Regions from separate parts of the Aeromonas sp. ASNIH7 genome, predicted to be linked through region 2. Evidence: riboswitches for the same ligand, from Rfam matches in the RefSeq annotation. Region 2 holds a riboswitch; the other holds the start of a gene.
What was found. Region 2 has a riboswitch for lysine ahead of lysC (lysine-sensitive aspartokinase 3). Riboswitches for the same ligand answer to the same signal wherever they lie in the genome.
Positions count from the first base shown of each region.

Region 1 (3,411 bases), 720 kb from region 2:
GCACACTCCTGGCCGATCTCATATTGTTGCAGCAGGAGCTGTTTGATCTGGGCGGGGAGCTGGCATTTTCCAGTGAATCGCAAACGGATGCGCTGTGGCAGGTGAATGAGGCTTGGACGAACAGGCTCGAGCAACAGATCGATGCCTACAGTGCCGGGTTGCCGGTGCTGCGCAATTTTATTTTGCCGAGCGGTTCGCGGGCGGCGGCCCAGGCACATGTGGTGCGTACCCTGACCCGTCGCTGTGAGCGCCTGCTGCTTGGGTTGAGCCACGTAGAGCGGGTGAATCCGGCCGTTTTGCCCTACCTCAACCGGCTGAGCGACTGGTTTTTCACCATCGCCAGATACCTGCTGGTATCGTCGGGTACCCCGGAGATCCTCTGGGTCAAGGCGGCTGACAGAGGCTGACCACCGCTCGAAGCAGCAATAAAAAACCTCGCCTTGCGAGGTTTTTTATTGCTGTGGAAAGGGGCCTGATATTGCAGTCAGATGGCAAAGGCTTCCACAGATTTGCCTTCAGCAACGGCCTTGGCAATGACCGAGGGCATGCGGCCCTGACCGGTCCAGGTTTTTTCCACGCCATTGTCAAGATAACGATATTTGGCGGGGCGGGGCGCACGTTTGCTGACCTTGGTATTCTCGGGAACCACGGTGTTGACCAATTCGGCGGGATCGATCCCTGCGGCCCTCAGCATTTCGGCATATTCGGCAATTTTCTTTTGATGCTCTTCACGGGCCTGGCGTTCGGCGGATTCATCTTGTCGACGTTCATCGACGATGGCGGAGAGCTTTTCCAAGCCTTCTTCCAGTTGTTCCAGCGTCAAATCGCGGCAAACTGCACGCAGGCTACGGATATTCAACAGCACTTTCAGAAATTCGTTCATATTGGCTACCACGCGAGCAAAATATTAAGGGAAGAACTGGTTTTTCGATAATTTATAGGGGTGTTTGGCACCAAGTCAAGCCTGCCCAAATAATTAATTAGGCTGATAAATTAAGTCTTGAAATAGATATGAAGGATATTTTTATCCGTTTGACGGGCCAGCATCTTCGAATGGGTTCATGTCAGATGAAAATATCGCCAGTAGAGTCTTTGATGAACCATTTGACTATCTTTGAAGATGTGGGTGCCACAGAAACCTTGAAATTTAATCAAAAAACTTGCTATCACCCGGCGGCTCGATAAAATGTGGCGCGAATACCTTTAAGTAGAGGCGCGCTGCCTATGAGTAACCGAGCGGAGGGTGATGCCTGCGATGCTCGATGAAAGGAGTCGGCGCCGAAGTGACCAGGCCATCATACCGGGTTGCTGGTTCTGCATCTAATAGGTGCAGGACTGCCATAGTCATCCACTATGGAGCGCTACCTGAAGGGGCTGAGGAGTATACCCTCCCCATGGGTTTTGTTTCTTTGATCCTCTCGGTAGATCTCCACCTGTTGTCTTTAGGTGCAAAGAGATCATGGACATCGTTCATTACGCCGACTCCGGTTGGTCCGTCGTTCCCCCCCTGCTGGCCGTTGCGCTGGCGATCATCACCCGCCGCGTCCTGGTGTCGCTGGGGGTGGGCATAGTCGCAGGCAGCCTGCTGCTCAACCAGTTTTCTCCCCTTGCGTCCCTGCATTACATGCTCGACACCGTGCTCAGGATCTTCTGGGTCGACGGTGCGCTCAATCGTGACAACGTCAACATGATCCTCTTCATGTTGCTGCTGGGCGGCCTCATCAGCCTGATGAGCGTCTCCGGTGCGACCCGGGCGTTTGCCGAGTGGGCGGAGCGCCGCGCCAAGACCCGCAAGGGTGCCAAGTCCCTGACCGGTCTGATGGTGTTCGCCTTCTTCATCGACGACTTCTTCCACAGTCTGTCGGTGGGGGCCATCTGCCGTCCGGTGACCGATCGCTTCCAGATCTCCCGCGCCAAGCTGGCCTATCTGCTGGACTCCACCGCCGCGCCGGTCTGCGTGCTGATGCCGGTCTCCTCCTGGGGGGCCTACATCATCGCCCTCGTCGGCGGCATCATGGCGGCTCATGGTCTGACCGACCAGAGCCCCATCTCCGCCTTCGTCGAGATGATCCCCATGAACCTCTATGCGGTGTTCACCCTGATCATGGTGCTGGTGGTGATCGCCTTCCAGCTCGACATCGGCCCCATGCGTCAGCATGAGCAGTGGGCATTGGAGGGCAAGCTGTGGGACGAGTCCAAGGGGCGCCCCATCGGGCTCGACATGGAGAGCCCGGAGGAGAGCAATGGCGGCATGATTGACATGGTGCTGCCCATCCTGACCCTGACCTTGGCCACCGTCTATTTCATGATTGACTCCGGGGCTGCGGTGCTGGCCGACAAGGGGCTGCCGTTCAGCGTGCTCGGCTCCTTCGAGAACACCAATGTCGGCTCCTCCCTGGTCTATGGTGCCCTGTGCAGCCTGGTGGTCTCCATCGGTCTGGCCATGCGCCTCAAGCTGGGGGCAAGCAACTGGATGAAAGCGGCTCCGCAGGGGATCATGGCCATGCTGCCCGCCATCAACATCCTGCTGTTCGCCTGGACCATCGGCGCCGTGGTGCGCGATGTGGAAACCGGCAAATACCTGGCCTCCCTGGCCAATGGCAATCTGCCGGTGGAAGTGCTGCCCGCCGTGGTTTTCGTGCTCTCCTGCGCCATGGCGTTTGCCACCGGCACCAGCTGGGGTACCTTCGGCATCATGCTGCCGCTGGCCGGCGACATGGCGGCCGCCAGCGACATCAGTCTGATGCTGCCCATGCTGGCCGCCGTACTGGCAGGGTCCGTGTTCGGGGATCACAGCTCCCCCATCTCCAGCACCAGCATCCTGTCTGCCACCGGGGCCGGTTGCCATCACATCGATCACGTGATGACCCAGCTGCCCTATGCCCTGGCCATCGCCTTTGGCGCTGCGCTCGGCTACCTGGTGATGGGGCTGATGCACTCCGCGCTGGCCGGTTTCACCGTGAGCGGGCTCTGGTTCCTGATCTTCTCCGGTTACCATTTGCGCAAAGCCCGGGCGTATAGCGCCGTGGCAGTTGCATAAGAGAACAAGGGGCCTGCGGGCCCCTTGGTTTTGGCAGGGGCTTTGGTTAGCATGCGCCCCATCACTCCCGTTTCGGAACCCCATCATGGCTTCACTGCACTACAAATTTGCCACCATGAACTCAGGCAAATCGACCCAGCTCATCCAGGCCCACTTCAACTATCTGGAGCGTGGCATGTATCCGCTGGCCATGACGCCCGCCATCGACGATCGCTTCGGTGCCGGCGTCATCAGTGCCAGGGTCGGTCTTGAGCTGAAAGTGGAGGTGTTCAGCGACAGCTGCGATCTCTTCGAGATGGTCAAGGCGCGCCACGCAAAGCGGCACATCGATGTCTTCATCGTTGACGAGGCGCAGTTCCTGACCCGTGAGC
Region 1 covers NZ_CP026226.1:4,798,267-4,801,677, reverse strand. Annotated here, with positions in the region: gene C2U47_RS22415 (cob(I)yrinic acid a,c-diamide adenosyltransferase) at 1-407, shown strand, start outside; gene C2U47_RS22410 (H-NS family histone-like protein) at 485-883, opposite strand; lysine riboswitch at 1,201-1,372, shown strand; gene C2U47_RS22405 (Na+/H+ antiporter NhaC family protein) at 1,460-3,040, shown strand; gene C2U47_RS22400 (thymidine kinase) at 3,126-3,411, shown strand, end outside.
Region 1: linked by a shared signal. The riboswitch ahead of C2U47_RS22405 (Na+/H+ antiporter NhaC family protein) and the one ahead of lysC (lysine-sensitive aspartokinase 3) in region 2 are both predicted to bind lysine.

Region 2 (3,411 bases):
GCCCTGGTGGACAATCTGGCCCCTGACGAAGCGGGGCTCGGTCAGGCCGGGTTGCTGCAACGGCTGGGAGGGCTGCGCGAGCAGATCCGGGCCAATCTGCTGCCCACCCGGGCTACCCTGGTCACCAGCTGATGGTGGAAGAAGAGTGACAAGAGGGGCGCCGCGGCGCCCCTCTTTGCTGAGTGGGGAAGGCCGCCCCGGGTGTGATGGGGCGGAGGAGGCTCGTTGTGTGCCAGCGCTGGGGCGACTCAGTCGAGCAGTTCCCGGTGCAGGCAGTTGACGATGTGGCCCGCCTCGTCCTCTTTGACCAGGAAGCAGAGGTTGTGGGCGCTGGCGCCGTAGCAGATCATCCGGATGTTGTGCTCGCGGATGGCGTCGAACACCTGGCTGCCCACCCCGGCCGCCTCGCTCATGCGGTTGCCGATGAGCGCCACCAGGGCGAAGCCGGTCTCCACTTCCACCTTGCACAGCTGGCCGAGCTCCGCCAGCACCTTGTCGTTCAGGATGGGTTCGCCGTTGCTCTGGCTGCCGGTGTGATCCAGGGTCAGGGAGACGCTCACCTCGGAGGTGGTGATGAGATCCACCGAGATGCGGTGACGGGCCAGGATGCCGAACACCTCGGCCAGGAAGCCGTAGGCGTGGAACATGTTGAGGCTGTGCAGGGTCACCAGCACCTGCTGGCGGCGCAGGGCCACGGCCCGGAACAGCGGGTTGCTGCGGGTGGTGGCGCGGATCCAGGTGCCACCGGCGGCGGGGTCCTTGGCGGAGCCCACGAACACCGGGATGTCCTGGCGCAGCGCGGGTTGCAGGGTGGCCGGGTGCAGCACCTTGGCGCCGAAGGTGGCCATCTCCGCCGCCTCCACGAAGCTGATTTCGGGGATGGGGCGGGCGCGGGTAACCAGGCGGGGATCCGTGGTGTAGATGCCGGGCACGTCGGTCCAGATCTCGATGCTGCCTGCGTCCAGTGCCTCGGCCAGGAGGGCCGCGCTGTAGTCGGAGCCGCCACGGCCGAGGGTGGTGGTGCGACCATCGCCGTCGGCACCGATGAAGCCCTGGGTGATGACCAGGCTGTCACCCAGCAACGGGCCCACCGCCTGCTGGCAGAGGGCGCGGGTCGCCGCGAGATCCACGGTGGCCTTGCCAAAGCGGCTGTCGGTGCGCAGCAGTTGGCGCGCATCCTGCCACTGGGCCTTGACCCCGCGCTGGTGCAGGAGTTCGGTGAAGAGACGGGTGGACATCAGCTCGCCGCAGGCGATGAGGCGATCGGCGAGTTCGGCGTCGGTGTGCTGACTGGCCTGACGGGCCATGGTGCGAATGTCGCCGAGCTGGGCATGGATGAGGGCGCTCACGTCGCTCGGGTTGCCAAGGGCGGCCAGAATGGCCAGCTGGATGTCGGCAAGCCTGGCAAGCTGGGCATCCTGTCCGGCTTCGTCCAGTTCACCCTGAGCCAGGCTCACCAGCAGGTTGGTGACGCCGGCGCTGGCGCTCAGCACCACCACCCGGGTCGCCGGATTGGCCAGCACCACGTCGGCGCAGTGGTTCATGGCCGCGGCATTGGCGACGCTGGTTCCGCCAAACTTGGCGACATTGATCGGGTTCATTGCATACTCCTGTCTCAAGGTGAAAATCCGGTTTCATCGGGCAAATAGAGAGGAGGAGGCAAAAAATGGCAGGAAAACGCGAGGATCCCGGCCAGAAGCACTCCACCTGCAGAGCCCATCCCGTACCCGCCCCAAGTGGGGCGCGGTGTGGGATGACCACTACCGATGACAACCCGGGGGATTCAGCCCCCGCAGCCGACGTGGCGGTGTCCAGTCACTCGCCTCGTCTCGGCGCTGCTCCCCCTGACCCAAGTTCACCGGACACTGGTGTCCTCCCCTGGGCTGCCTGGGCAGCGCTCCTCTTCTGGTGCCACCTGTGACAGGTGGCGTGCATGTACAAATACCTTGGTCTGGATTGCACTGTCAATCGAGTTCGTAAAAAAGAACAAAATTGACGGTAACCAGGCACAAGATCAATCAGTTACGAAATGGTCTTGGACAAAACCTTGGAGCGACGCTGCCAGTTGTAGAAGCGCTGGCGCTCCACCGGCAGATCTTCGACTTCCAGGGGATCGAAGCCCCGCTCCCGGAACCAGTGGATGGAGCGGGTGGTGAGCACGAACAGGCGACGGATGCCGAGCCGCCTGGCCCGTTCGGCCACCTTGGCGATCAGGGTGTCTCCCCGGTTGGAGTTGCGATACTCCGGGTGGATGGCGACGCAGGCCATCTCGGCCATGGCTTCTTCCATGAAGCAATAGAGCGCGGCGCAGCCGATGATGAGGCCGTCCCGCTCGATGATGGTGAACTTGTCTATCTCCATCTCCAGCTGCTCCCGGGAGCGGCGCACCAGGATCCCTTCCTCTTCCAGCGGACGGATGAGATCCAGGATGCCGCCGATGTCCTCAATGGTGGCGGCCCGGGCCCGCTCGGCGCTTTCGCGCACGATCTGGGTACCCAGCCCCTCGCGGCTGAACAGCTCCTGCAGCATGGCGCCGTCGTCCTGATAGCTCACCAGGTGGGAGCGGGGTACGCCACCCCGGCAGGAGGCGATGGCCGCGCGCAGGTAGCGGGCGGTGCCTGACATCTCTTCCCCCGCCTGCTCCAGCGCCACCAGCAGCTCTTCGGCCTGCTCGGGGAAGAGCTCGGAGATGGCCTCCCCGTGCCTGTCCATTACCCCCTGGGTGCTGCTGAAGCAGATGAGCTTGTCGGCTTTGAGATCCACCGCCACCCGGCGGGCTACCTCTTCCGAGCTCAGGTTGAAGCTCTCGCCGGTGACCGAGCAGCCAATGGGGGAGATGAGCACCAGGCCGTGCTGATCCAGCTGGCGGGTGATCCCCTCCACATCGATGCGACGCACCCGGCCGCTGTGGCAGAAGTCGATGCCGTCATCCACACCCAGCGGCTGGGCGGTGACGAAGTTGCCGCTCACCACGCTGATGCGGGCCCCCTGCATGGGTGTGTTGGCGAGCCCCATGGAGAGCTGGGCGGTGATGTCGTATTGCAGACCGCCGCACACCTGCTTGATGATGGCGAAACTGGCATCGTCGGTGACCCGGATCCGCTTGTGATACTGGGCCTGGATGCCGGCGCGGGCCAGGGCCTCGTCATTTTGCGGACGCGAACCAAACACCAGTACCAGGCGGATCCCCAAGGTCTGCAGCAGGGCGATGTCGCTGACGATGTTGGCGAAATTGGGGTGACAAATGGCTTCCCCGCCGATCATCAGGACGAAGGTGGCACCCCGGTGCACATTGACATAAGGGGTGGATTGCCGAAAGGCATGGACCAAGCTGGGTTCGCGTTCACGCACGTGTTTCATTCCATAAAAAAGCAGCAATTTGCCCAATATATGAAAATAAATTCACAAATC
Region 2 covers NZ_CP026226.1:4,078,455-4,081,865, forward strand. Annotated here, with positions in the region: gene C2U47_RS19210 (hypothetical protein) at 1-132, shown strand, start outside; gene lysC (lysine-sensitive aspartokinase 3) at 249-1,601, opposite strand; lysine riboswitch at 1,689-1,913, opposite strand; gene argA (amino-acid N-acetyltransferase) at 2,023-3,351, opposite strand.